DNA from 3 places in the Virgibacillus sp. LDC1 genome. Region 3 is predicted to be linked to each of the others. Evidence: riboswitches for the same ligand, from Rfam matches in the RefSeq annotation. Region 3 holds a riboswitch; each other region holds the start of a gene.
The links. A riboswitch is a leader RNA that binds a small molecule or an ion and turns the genes downstream of it on or off. The one in region 3 is predicted to bind thiamine pyrophosphate.

Region 1 (4,513 bases), on a different contig from region 3:
CTTGGAAGCGCGTAATCCCAATTGCCGCCAAGATCAATGAACAGAAAGACTGCCACCAGGATGATTGCCGCTGCGGCCAACAGGCCGAGTTTGGCTTTATAAGTCATATGCCTTTCTCCTCATCAGTAAGAAAATGAATATACCGCTTCCGAGTACGCCCACGGTTAGACTAATCGGAATTTCATAGGGATAAATAATGATCCGGCCCAGGATGTCACAGAACAGTACGAACCCGGCCCCCAACAGCGCGGTATGCGAAAGGCTTTTTTTCAAATGGTCTCCTAAGTATAAACTGACAATATTAGGTATGATCAGACCAAGAAACGGAATCACGCCGACGGTCAGCACGACGGATGCCGTAACCAGCGCCACGATGACCAGTCCCAGATTCACAACTCTCCGGTAGTGAAGGCCCAGGTTGGTTGCAAACTCCTCTCCCATTCCGGCCACCGTAAACTTGTTGGCAAACAGATACGCCAGAATCACAAGCGGGATGCTAATATAGAGCATTTCATACTGGCCCTTCATGATCATGGAAAAATCACCCTGAAGCCATGCGGACATATTCTGAATAAGATCATATTTGTAGGCAAAGAAAGTGGCTATCGAACTGACGATATTACCAAACATCAGTCCAACGAGCGGGATGAAGATCGCATCCTTGAACTTGATCCGATCCAGGATCTTCATGAAGATAAAGGTTCCTGCCAGAGCGAATACAAAGGCCACAAGCATTTTGATAAGCGGTCCGCTTGTCGTGAAGACGAGCATCGCTACCAAAATCCCCAGTCTGGCTGAGTCCATCGTACCTGCCGTGGTCGGCGATACGAACTTATTGCGGCTGAGCTGCTGCATGATCAATCCGCAGATGCTCATGCTGACACCCGCCAATATGAGACTGACAAGCCTAGGAAACCGGCTTACAAGCATAATATGCTGTTGTTGTTCTGTCATCGAAAACAGTTGCAGTGGCGAGATATCTTTAACTCCAATAAATAATGAAATTACGGAGAGTACCACAACGGCTGCAAATAAGTATCTAATCTTCATGGCTCTTCCTTCTATGCGTATGTCTCTAAACACCCGGGATCTTGCAATTTTCATCACCATTCTCATTGAGATTGATTATCAATTGCGTTCTGATATGCATTATATCATCCTCATTCTGGCTCGACAAGTATAATTGAGAATGAAAATCAATTAATAGCTTCATACATGTATATTTTGTCATGAATTGTTCATAATATGAAGTTTCGAGGAGACATAACTAATATCCACAGGCAGAGTCACACTTTCGTTAAGCTTCCCTTTAATGAGGCTTCTCTAAAAACTAGACGAATTCAATTCATATTAAATACATAAGAAAAATTATATTTAATCAAAAGCCGTTGACAATTGCTCTAAGTTATATTAATATCCTAACATAATTATTATTTCTAACTAAACGTAAGTTAATATGGAATGATAATTAAATTGATTGCAATAAAAAGCAAAATGCATATTTGCTTGAAGTAAAGGACATCTTCTTATCAGGCGAATGCAAATTCGATTACACCAGGAGGTTTTTTTTCAATGTCTAAAGATTTTTCAACTGCACTCAAAAATCGCCGTTCTTATTACGGGATTAGCAAAGAATCCGTTATCTCGGACGAGCGTATCCAAGAAATCGTAAACGAAGCGGTTAAGTATACCCCTTCTTCTTTCAACTCCCAAAGTGCACGCGTCGTTGTATTGCTTGGCGAACAGCATGATAAACTGTGGAACATGACGGAAGGCATCCTGAAGGAAGTCGTTGGCGATGAAGAAGCCTTCAAATCCACGGCCGACAAAATGGCTGCATTCCGCGCTGGTTACGGTACGGTATTGTTCTTCGAGGACAACAACGTCATTGCCGGGCTGCAACAAAACTTTGCCGCTTATGCCGACAACTTCCCGGTTTGGTCCAACCAATCCAACGGCATGCTGCAATTTGTAGTATGGACATCCCTTGAAGCAGAAGGTCTGGGTGCATCCCTGCAGCACTACAACCCGCTGATCGACGAAAAAGTAAAATCCGAATGGAACATCCCAGAAAGCTGGAAGCTGATTGCTCAAATGCCTTTCGGTAAGCCGGTTGCTGAACCAGGCGAAAAAGAATTTGCACCGCTGGAAGATCGCGTGAAAGTATACAACTAAACCAATAGATGAAAAAACCGCCTTCCTAAGTTCCTGCAACTGGGATAGGCGGTCTTTTTTATAATGGGCAAAGATTGAAAAACCGATCGCAAAACGATACAATTACACAGGTAAGAACCCTCGAATTCCTACGATAACGGAGGCTCCGGGGCAAACTTGCAATAACCAACTACATAGGATGTTGGCTGTACTAGGGGTGCCATGTGCTGAGAGACGGCGGGCTGCCGTTAACCCTTATCACCCGATCTAGGTCATACTAGCGTGGGGAAGTGTAGCATTTATGTTTATTTCTTTTCGTAGGCATAACTGCACCTTCTTCATGGGGTGCGGTTTTTTTGCGTGGACTTATATTATGGGGAGGAAATGACAATGAATGAGCTTGTATGCGGAACCAGCCGGATCGTCGGATGCCGGTTCTCGGTATTTCCCATGACGGACCGGTTTGTAGAGGTCATCATGGACGCACTACAATCTGTGGATACGGAGAAAGTGTGGATTCAGACAGATGATGTGAGCACCTGTATTCGTGGACGAGCAGAGCATGTCTTTGATGTTACAAGGGCGATATTCGCCCATGCCGCGGCGAGCGGCGTGCACACCGTTTTTAATGGTACTTATTCCATCGGCTGCCCCGGTGATACGGACGCCGATGTATATATGACTGAGGATTCGACCCTCTTAAACCGTGACATCGGAGAACATGCCGAAATCGAGACTGCCTGCCAATTCGCTCTTTACCCCATGGGTACCGATAACTATATGGAAGTCATCTACAGTGAAGTAAATCGTGCGAAGGAAGCCGGGACATTCGCCGGAAGCGTTCATTACGCCAGCCGATTGGACGGGTCCCTGTCCCGGGTATTTGGATCGCTTGAAGACGCGTTTTTACATGCGATTCAATCCGACAGCAGCCATCTGGTCATGACTGCAGTTGTGTCCGCACACAGCCCATCAATCAAAGCCGCATCGAATTGAGTTCTATTGAGGCAGACAAAAGCCCGGCAAAAGCCGGGCTTTCCTGTCACTAGCTGCCAAGAATCTTGACAGTTTAAACCCAAGCACTCAAGATAATTACGAGCAGGATAAAGAGAACCAAAATAGTTCCTACTGAATTGCCCCATGCGCCGCCGTATTCTCCGCTCATGAAGATCCCCTCCTGGATTTAAAGAATGACGTGATGTAATCACACTATTATAGTATTGCCCGCTTTGTGCTAGTGTCACGGCTAATGTACCTCTCTTTATATATTGGTTAGGAAATATTATTCCTCAAAACCAATGAGAAGCTTCCCTCCGTACGGACGGAGCATTTCCTCGGTGAATGCCATCAGAGCTGAGGGATCATCCTGGCGATACATCGCCGCGAGCGCTGCTTCCAATCGGTCTCCCAAGATTGTGTCATAGCGGCTGAACAGCCGGAACAGTGTTTTCCCTTCACCCGTCCACTCCCGGTTCACCCTAAGTACAAATTCACAGAGAATCGCCGCGATTTTGTGCACCGTAAACCATTTTTCGCCATCCCTTCGTGGACCCTCCAAGTCCAGCATGTACTCGGTTAGCATATAACGGTATTGGTTCATGTCGGTTAGCGTCAAGGGCATGGGGCCGTAATTCAAATCGCTTCGGGCCTCCGCCCGTACCTCTTCTCCCTCGGGCAGCGCGCGCAGCACCGTCCCATCCGCAATCATCCGCTGCATTGACGGATTCGCCGCCATGACGCCCTCGTCGAAATATTCGCGATACGAGGATAAAGACAATATAAATATTTCCGCGATCCACCCATGTGCCTCTATCGTCTTCCTGCTGAAATCATATCCGTCCCGTTCTATGACCATGATGTCCAAATCGGATTGTTCATTATATTCGCCTCTGCTCGCACTGCCGCCGAGCACAGCAAGCAAACAGTCGGGATAATCGTGTTGAATGACACGTTTCGCTGCCTCTACCGGTTCCATCCTCATGACGTTTCCTCCAATATGACTCTAATCCTCCCGAAAAAAGGGCTCAAAATATCTAATTCAGCTAAAACCCTAAACGTACCTGAATCATATGGTAAATAAACGATTACCCTCATGTTGATCATAAGGAAGAAGGGATAGATGAGATGAACTATATTCATATGCTCTCCAAATTAGGCATGGGCAGTGCCCACCCGGGAGGATTCGAGGCAACCCTCAGAATGCTGAAGAATTTTCCCATTCAACCGGGCAGCCGCATTCTGGAGGTGGGGTGCGGAACTGGCAGAACCGCATGCCATCTTTCGGAGATGGGGTATCAAGTGACCGCCATTGACCTAAACGAGAATATGATCAAAAAAGCCCGCGCAAGAGCCAAGGCTA
Region 2 (4,513 bases), on a different contig from region 3:
GAACATCTCCTGCAATATAAGTACTCCCGCCAAGACATAACAGAATGGCCGACCATTTCCTTAACTGTCCGGTATTAAAATACAACACCAGCGTAAAAAAAATAAGTACCATTGCGCACAGCGGATACAGCATGTCCACCCAAATGTTTCCCCATACTGCCTCATGGGCCAGACCCTCAAGCTCAGGTTTGATGAAATACTCCCATCCTACCGTCATGACCGTTATGCCAACAATCACGATGTCCAGCATAAACCGGAGCCCCCGAAACGAACCCTGTACATGCCGGAATAAATAAATGAGAGAACTTGCGAACAGGATGAGTTCGAGCCCCCAGAAGAAATGGGTTAGAGCCGGAGAGAAAGCGCTCTCTTTTCCAAACCAAACATGACATGCGTAAATGATTCGGGCCGCTGCATCCCCCATCAATCCGAGACTCACAATAAACCAAAACCTGCGAAGATGCACCTCATAGCGCCGACTAATCCACATTAAATAAACGGAGGCGGCTGCAGGAGGAATAATGACTAGAACACGCTGAAGCGATAAAGCGTCAGGCATCCACAGAGCGATCATTATCTGAATGAATGCATATATCATGGCGAGTCGAATCCACAGATGATCTGCTGGAGTTGGACTCATAAGCATTCCTCCTCGGCCAAAAGGTAAGCTTTTTTCAACACTTGTTTGTTAGGTCTTTCGAATTAATACTTCTAGTTCTCATGATACTTTTTACCCACCCAAAAGTAAAGATGAGGAAATGAAAGAAAAACCACGGATTCTACTCTATGAAACCCGTAACGCTCCGAAAAGTTGCCTCCTTCAAGACCTACTTGACGTATAGGAATTATGTGATAATATTTCATTCATATCTCATATGAATCGGAAAGGGTGTTTAGCCTTGTCACAGAAACGATTGGATCATGTCGGCATTGTCGTCCGGGACCTTGAAACCACGATCGCCTTTTACACCGCCGTCGTCGGACTTGAGCTGAAGGATCGCCTTACCCATACCAATGGCGTCATCCAGCTGGCATTCCTCGGATTTAACGGCAGCGACGAAACGGAGGTCGAGCTTATTCAGGGATACAGCGACACGCTGCCCGCAGAAGGGACCGTTCATCATTTTGCCGTCAGCACGGATAACATCGAAGAGGAATATGCTCGCGTTCAGGGACTGGACGTGCCTCACTTGGATGAGGAAATCGTGACGCTCCCGAATGGGTATCGCTATTTCTTCGTTCACGGTCCCGAAGGGGAGTGGATTGAGTTTTTCCAGCGCTAACCTCTTACGTACGGTAGAAGCTTTATTCAAATCCTTTATCTTGTGAAAGGTTCATAGCTCCATTCATTCTTCCAATTGCATACGTGTTCTAAAAGTAGACCTGCCTCGTTCGTGCCCCTTCGAACTAGACAGGTTTGGTGTGTTAGGACTATAATAGCGGATGTAATGATCGAAACTTCATAAATACCGGGGGAGCTGGAATTTGGCCGGCTGAGAGTGTATCCGATATGATACTGACCCTTACACCTGATCTGGGTAATGCCAGCGTAGGAAGCCCATGTTTGCGGCAGCTGTTCATTTGCCGTGGTATACACTTACGCCGTCATGCGTCCTGATATCATCAGGGCGCTTTTTTTGTGGAGTTAACGAGGTTATAGAAAGAGAATTCAAAGGAGAGAAAAAACGATGAAGAAGGGAACATGGATTCCGCTGCTTCTTGCTTGCGTCCTGCTGATGGTTGCGTCTGGATGCGGCACAAGCGGACAGAACAAGAAGACAGGTGCCGAAGGCGAAGACAGTCAGACTCCCGGGAAACTCCGTGACGTACAGCTGATGCTCGATTGGTCCGCCAATACGAATCACACCGGCCTGTATGCAGCGAAGGAGCTTGGGTATTATGAGGAAGAAGGGCTTAATGTCCAGATCGTCCAGCCGGGAGCAGGCGGAACCGATACGCTGGTCGCATCCGGAAACGTGCCGTTTGGCATCAGCTATCAGGAAGGCGTAACGCTGGCCAGAACGCAAGGATTGCCGCTCGTTTCCATTGCAGCGATCATTCAGCATAATACATCCGGCTTTGCCGCCCCCAAGGATAAGGGCATCGTGAAGGCAGGCGATTTTGAAGGAAAATCCTATGGAGGCTGGGGCTCGCCTGTGGAGGAAGCCGTCATGAAATCCATCATGGAGATTGATGGCGCCGATGTCAGCAAGGTGAATATGATCAATATGGGCGATGCCGATTATTTTACGGCCGTGAAACGCGACATTGATTTTGCCTGGATCTTCTATGCTTGGACGGGGATTGAAGCCGAGCTTCGCAATGAGCCGCTTGACATGATTTATGTGAAGGACTACTCGGAGCAGCTTGATTATTACACACCGGTGATCGTAACGAACGAGAAGCAGATCCAGGAGGACCCCGAGCTTGTCAAAGCGTTCATGCGGGCGACTTCAAAAGGATATGACTATGCGATTCAACATCCTGAAGATGCGGCAGCCCTGCTTACGAAGGCTGTTCCTGACTTGGATGCCGAACTGGTTCTCGCCAGCCAGAAATGGCTGAGCCCCCGTTATCAGGATGATGCACCCCGCTGGGGCGAGCAGAAAGCCGAAGTATGGTCGGGGTATGCCGACTGGATGTTTGAGCGCAAGCTGCTGGAGAAGGAACTTGACGCGGACCGCGCATTTACCAATGAATTTTTACCGGAGCAGCCATAAGGTTATTTCTATTTAAGAGGAGAGACAGCAGGCTGCCTCTCTTCCATTACAATATAGCTTGCACGAAAGGATGAGTTTATATGGCGAATACACTCTTAAGCATTCAAGTAATACCGAGAACGCCAAACGGGGCCGACAGCATCCCTTATGTGGATGAAGCGATCAAGGTCATTCAGGAATCGGGCGTAAAATATGAGGTCCATGCACTCGAAACGACCATGGAAGGAGAGCTCTCCGAGCTGCTCAAGATCGTTGAGCGCATGCACGAGGCGCTGGTGAATGCGGGAAGTCCCAGCATCATATCCCAAGTCAAAATCGCGCATCATCCGACCGGCATCAGCATGGATAAGCTGACTGAGAAATACCGTCCATGAAAAGCTGGTGGAGTTCTGTTTGGCCGCCCGTTGTGGCGGTCCTCTTCTTTTTGATGGTTTGGCAGGCCGCAGTATCCGTATTCGACATTGAACCCTTTATTTTGCCTGCGCCGACGGCCATCGGGCATGAGGCCGTTACCGGAGCTTCCGGTCTCTTCCAGCATACAGCGGCCACCCTGCAATTAACCCTGATCGGATTTATGATCGGCACGGCGATCGGTCTTGTCATCTCGCTGGCTCTGCACATGGTGCCTTTTCTCAAAACCGCCCTTTATCCGCTTCTTATTCTTAGCCAGAATGTGCCGACCATCGCCCTTGCCCCGCTTCTCATGATTTGGTTCGGCTTCGGCATGCTGCCCAAGGTTATCGTGATTACGCTGGTCTGCTTCTTCCCTGTCGCTGTTGCGGCCCTGGACGGACTCGCCCGTACTGACCGCACCATGATGAATTATATGCAGATGGCGGGAGCTACCTCGTGGCAAATTTTCACCAAGCTGGAGCTGCCGCATGCCCTTCCCTCCATCTTCTCCGGGATTCGCATTGCGGCCACCTATTCGGTCATGGGTGCGGTGATCGGGGAATGGATCGGCTCGGACCGGGGAATCGGCTACTACATGATGCTGCAAAAATCCGGCTACCGCACGGACCGGGTGTTTGTTGCCATCCTGGTCATCGTCCTGCTCAGCCTGCTGATGGTGCTGCTGATCACCCTGCTGGAGAAGCGGCTGATTCGCTGGAATCGAAAAGGTTAAAACCATTGTGAATGGACATTTTCCAACATATATAAAAGGAGGCTGCTTTGCGATATGACACATCAAGTATCCCTGTCGGATCATGACAGGCTTGGCCGATCCTCTGCAGCGGTCCCGCCAGCGCCTGCCCTTGAGGTTCGCAGCCTTCGTAAAACCTTCCGCGAGCGGCGCAGCGAAGTGCATGTGCTGGATGATCTTTCGCTCCAGGTGCAGCCCGGGGAATTCGTCTCCTTGATTGGTCCTTCAGGCAGCGGAAAGAGCACGCTCTTCCATATCATCGGGGGGTTAACGGCTCCGGATGCGGGCTCCGTTCTCATGGATGGTCAGGACGTGACCGGGGAAAAAGGCCGCATCGCCTATATGCCTCAACAGCCGGCACTCTTCCCTTGGCGTACGGTGGAGGACAACGTGCTTCTTCCCGAGGAGCTGAGGGGCACCTCGAAAGCCGCTGCCAGGGAACATGCCCGCAGCTGGATGGAACGGGCCGGACTCTCCGGCTTCGAAAAAGCGTATCCGCACACCCTTTCAGGCGGAATGCAGCAGCGGGCGGCTTTTCTGCGCGCACTGATGAGTCCACGGGAAGTCATGTGCCTGGACGAACCGTTCAGCGCATTGGATGCGCTGACGCGCAGCGATATGCAGCGCTGGCTGCTCGATATCTGGGAGG
Region 3 (4,513 bases):
TACGCCGAGCTCTTGGAAGGTTTTCAGATCGGCCTGAATGCCGGCGCCTCCGCCGCTATCGGACCCGGCAATCGTCAGTGCCCGGGGCACGCGAGTCTTGCTCATCGTGTGCCACCTGCAGCGGTCGCTTCTGCTTCCCGGACAGCCGCATATCCTTCCAGCGAGTCTGGATGGAGCTTTGCCAGCTCATCCAGGAAAGCGATCTGGAAGCTCCCCGGTCCCTGGTCTGCCGTGCGCTCTGCGGCTTTTGCCGCCGCGGCCCCGTAGAAGGCCAGTCCCGCCGTACCCGCAAGCAGCAGGTTTGCCTCCACTGCGGCAAAGGCACCCAGCACCGAGGTCAGCAGGCACCCTGCGCCGGTGGCCTTCGTGAGCAGCGGGTCACCGCCAGTAATGATACGCACTTCACTTCCATCGGTAATTACGTCCTCTTCACCGGTAATGGCCACGATCGTGCCTAATTCGCGTGCAGCCCGCACAGCCAGCTCGGCATGATTGCTGCCTGCGCTGATGCCAGCGTCTACGCCTTTGATCTCGCGGGCCTCCCCAACAAGGTGAGCGACTTCAGCCGCGTTTCCACGCACAAGCGAAACCTTCACCTCGCTCAGAATCCGCAAGGCCGACTCCGTCCGAAAACGGGTCGCGCCCGCACCGACCGGATCCAGCAGGACCGGGACGCCATGGGCATTGGCCGATTGCCCCGCTATTATCATCGCATCCACCAGCTCGCGGTTCAGCGTGCCGATGTTCAATACGAGTGCGCCCGCGATGGCGGCCATATCCGCCACTTCCTCGGGCGCGTAAGCCATGACCGGCGACGCGCCCAGCGCGTACAAGCCGTTCGCCGTAAAATTCGTAACCACCACGTTTGTCATATTGTGAACGAGGGGGCTCGTCTGCTGTACCTTCGTTAAAAGCGCCGAAACCTCTTTTTCCCATGCATGCATATGAATCAGCCTCTCTTATCTATAATGGAATTTATGTGCTTGATACAGTTTCTCCTTACAGCACCGCAGCCTGCAGCTGCACCGGCCATTCCTCCTGCTTATATGCCATATCCCAGAACATATACTCCAGTTGGCAGCTCAGCATGAAATGCTCCGTCATCCGTTCCCGCTCGGCTGCCGTCGCACGCTCTGCCCATTCATCGACACGGTTGCAGAACTTGGCTGTCGCGTCTTCCCCCCGGTTGCCGTAGAAATAAATCCAGTCATAGAATGGATGGGACGCATCCGGCTTCACTTCATCCAGCAGCCTGCGACCAATCTCCAGGTACGTCCACGGGCAAGGAAGGAGTACCGCCATAATCTCGCCCAGACTGCCCTCATGCGCCACCGTCAGCATATGACGGATATAATGATGCGCGGACGGAGCAAGCGGATACCCCTGAAGCTCTTCATAGGTCACCCCGGCTGCTGCGCAAAAATTCTGATGCGGGTGCACCTCGCTGTGCAGGATGAACGAAATCTGTTCGTTAAAGGTCGCGATCTCTTCCCTGCTGGTCGATTTAGATATGGCGATACCGTAAATCCGCATGTAGGCATTCAAATACTCAAAATCCTGTTTTACATAGTGAATCAACTGCTCCCGCTCCAGATTCCCCTGGGCAATGCCTTTTACGAAGGGATGATCGAAGATTGCTTGAAAAATACCTTCCGCCTGCTGACGGAGCTCTTGCGTGAAACTCATTTTTGTCCCCACCTCCAACATATTGAAGAGCAGGAAGTCCGTAAGTCACGAGTTTCCAGGCAACGCTAAAAAGCCGCCCCCGAAAACTGGAGCGGCTTCGTCAACAAGCCCGAGTGCGCCAAAAAACGCACCGAGACCTCATATACGAAGGCTCCACTTTCCTACGCTAGTACGAACTAGATCAGGTTCAAAGGGTCCAAGATACGCTCTTGTCTCAGCCGCTAACGGCTCCCCTAGTGGACTTCCTATTCTTTTGTCTAATACTGTACATAGGTTTGTGGGTCGTGTCAAACGTGAACCGTCCGCGGACGGAACTCCACGCTTGAAACCTTTTCATGACCGGGTGATCATAATGTTCTACGGTGGCGGTGGTTATTTTGCTAAATTAAATAGCCGTATGCCCAAAACTTGTTTTGGGAACACTGACGCTCGGTTGTCATATATGCCCCCGCATAATGAGTACATCAGAGCTCAAATAAATGAAGTTTAAGGGAGCGAGCGTATTTATGACGAACCCATCGAAAGCGGTTAAACCCATTCCGGATGGCTACACCTCCGTGACACCGTGGATCATCTCAAGAAACTCCGCAGCGCTGATCGAATTCCTGCAGCAGGCTTTTCAAGCCGAAGAGTTAGCCCGCGTCTATGTTGGCGATGGTATCATCGGCCATGCCGAGGTGCGAATCGGAGATGCCGTCGTGATGATGTTTGACGCGAAGCCGGAATGGCCGGATAGCCCGGCATACCTCCGTTTATATGTTGAGGATTGCGATGCCGTCTACCAACAAGCGCTGGCCGCAGGAGCCGTCTCGGTCACGGAGCCAACAAGCTTGTTCTTCGGTGACCGGGTGGGACGGGTACGGGACCCGTTCGGCAACTTATGGTGGATTCAGACGCGAATGGAGGACCTCACTTCTGAGGAAATGGAACGACGAGCCCAAGACCCGGAATACATCCAGGCGATGGCCTATGTTGCCGGAGCGGACATTGTGGTGAAGATTTCGTAAAAAGGTGGAAGCGAAGCAAAAGCGTCATTACAGGGAGGGCACGGATGGATTCGTGGATGGATTCGGTGTCCAGGGGATGCTTGGATGGCTACCAACCAAAACGATGTAGAACCGCATGATTTTAAGTAGCTATGGTTTAGTGGTAGAAAACGGGGGAACTCAGAGTAGATAGCTGAGGCCACTGCTGGTCGTGGTGCTACTGCTGGCCTTGGTGCTACTGCTGGTCTTGGTGCTACTGCTGATCTTGGTGCTACTGCTGATCTTGGTGCTAGTGCTGATCTTGGTGCTACTGCTGATCTTGGTGCTACTACTCATCTTGGTGCTAGTCCTGATCTTGGTGCTACTGCTGATCTTGGTGCTAGTGCTGATCTTGGTGCTAGTGCTGATCTTGGTGCTACTACTGATCTTGGTGCTAGTGCTGATCTTGTTGCTAGTGCTCGAGGGCAAGCGGACTGAGGATACGTTATTTAGCCAAATCGGGGTTATTTTCGAGAGCTAGCGGACACCAGATACGTTATTCATAGAATATGATGGCAAATAGGCACCTTATTGCGGTAATAAGGGATCCTGTGTCCGTTAGATTTAAGAGTTGGGAGCGAATTAAGAAAATAAGGGATCTGGAGTCCGTAAACAGGTGGTCTTTTTGCTACTACTCATCTTGGTGCGACTACTCATCTTGGTGCTAGTGCTGGTCTTTTTGCTACTGCTCATCTTGGTGCGACTACTCATCTTGGTGCGACTGCTGGCCTTGTTGGCTAGTGCTCGAGGGCAAGCGGACTGAGGATACGTTATTTAGCCGAATGGGTGTTATTTTTGAGAGCTAGCGGACACCAGATACGTTATTCATAGAATATGATGGCAAATAGGCACCTTATTGCGGTGATAAGGGATCCTGAGTCCGTTAGATTTAGAATTGGGTGCGAATTAAGAAAATAAGGGAACTGGAGTCCGTTAACAGGTGATCTTTTTGCTGCTGCTCATCTTGGTGCTGCTGCTCGTTTGCTACTACTATCTTGGTGCTAGTGCTGGCCTTGTTGCTACTAGTCATCTTGTTGCGACTGCTAATCTTGGTGCGACTACTCATCTTGGTTCTAGCGCTCGTTTGCTACTACTCATCTTGGTTCGACTGCTGGCCTTGTTGCTACTGCTCGAGGGCGGCAAGCGGACTGAGGATACGTTATTTAGCCGAATGGGTGTTATTTTCGAGAGCTAACGGACACCAGATACGTTATTTATAGAATATGATGGCAAATAGGCACCTTATTGCGGTAATAAGGGATCCTGAGTCCGTTAGATTTAACAATTGGGTGCGAATTAAGAAAATAAGGGAACTGGAGTCCGTTAACAGGTCAGGGGTAGCGGCAAGAAGCAGGGGGAGTTGGTTATGCTGTGCTGGCGTACAGTGTGGCATGCAGTTACATACCAGCGACACAGCGATGCTACCGTGCAGATATGCTGCCAACGCAGCCGTACCGGCGACGCAGCGATGCTACCGTGCAGCTATGCTGCCAACGCAGCCGTACCGGCTACACAGCGATGCTACCTTGCAGCTATGCTGGCGACGCGGCGGTACTGGCGACCCGGCGATGCACAAAAAAGGAGTCATCCCTCAAGATCTCAGATCTTGAGGGGTGACTCCTTTTTTAGCTTTTTCCTATGCAGCATTCGTTTTCATTCATTCATTACTGAATGCCGTAAAACTCCTGCAGCTGGTCAATCATCAGATTCGCTGCCAGGATGCCGCCTGCTGTATTCCAGATGGCATCATCCACTTTGTGGGCTTGGCCGTTCTTGACGACGTTCAGGTTTTTCCACAGCGG

Region 1: linked by a shared signal. The riboswitch ahead of OHJ21_RS13950 (YkoF family thiamine/hydroxymethylpyrimidine-binding protein) and the one ahead of tenA (thiaminase II) in region 3 are both predicted to bind thiamine pyrophosphate.
Region 2: linked by a shared signal. The riboswitch ahead of OHJ21_RS23245 (ABC transporter substrate-binding protein) and the one ahead of tenA (thiaminase II) in region 3 are both predicted to bind thiamine pyrophosphate.

What each region holds. Positions count from the first base shown of each region.
Region 1 covers NZ_JAOXLZ010000001.1:3,130,904-3,135,416, forward strand. The annotation lists gene OHJ21_RS13935 (iron chelate uptake ABC transporter family permease subunit) at 1-107, opposite strand, end outside; gene OHJ21_RS13940 (ABC transporter permease) at 97-1,050, opposite strand; gene OHJ21_RS13945 (nitroreductase family protein) at 1,573-2,175, shown strand; TPP riboswitch at 2,358-2,460, shown strand; gene OHJ21_RS13950 (YkoF family thiamine/hydroxymethylpyrimidine-binding protein) at 2,545-3,150, shown strand; gene OHJ21_RS13955 (sporulation protein YjcZ) at 3,224-3,319, opposite strand; gene OHJ21_RS13960 (nucleotidyltransferase domain-containing protein) at 3,437-4,135, opposite strand; gene OHJ21_RS13965 (class I SAM-dependent methyltransferase) at 4,294-4,513, shown strand, end outside.
Region 2 covers NZ_JAOXLZ010000002.1:585,903-590,415, reverse strand. The annotation lists gene OHJ21_RS23255 (diguanylate cyclase domain-containing protein) at 1-640, opposite strand, end outside; gene OHJ21_RS23250 (VOC family protein) at 900-1,283, shown strand; TPP riboswitch at 1,462-1,573, shown strand; gene OHJ21_RS23245 (ABC transporter substrate-binding protein) at 1,689-2,720, shown strand; gene OHJ21_RS23240 (MTH1187 family thiamine-binding protein) at 2,801-3,094, shown strand; gene OHJ21_RS23235 (ABC transporter permease) at 3,091-3,846, shown strand; gene OHJ21_RS23230 (ABC transporter ATP-binding protein) at 3,901-4,513, shown strand, end outside.
Region 3 covers NZ_JAOXLZ010000005.1:275,135-279,647, reverse strand. The annotation lists gene thiD (bifunctional hydroxymethylpyrimidine kinase/phosphomethylpyrimidine kinase) at 1-105, opposite strand, end outside; gene thiM (hydroxyethylthiazole kinase) at 102-944, opposite strand; gene tenA (thiaminase II) at 1,000-1,686, opposite strand; TPP riboswitch at 1,828-1,931, opposite strand; gene OHJ21_RS25915 (VOC family protein) at 2,193-2,693, shown strand; gene OHJ21_RS25910 (hypothetical protein) at 2,992-3,192, shown strand; gene OHJ21_RS25905 (hypothetical protein) at 3,652-3,906, shown strand; gene OHJ21_RS25900 (hypothetical protein) at 4,001-4,321, shown strand; gene OHJ21_RS25895 (ABC transporter substrate-binding protein) at 4,376-4,513, opposite strand, start outside.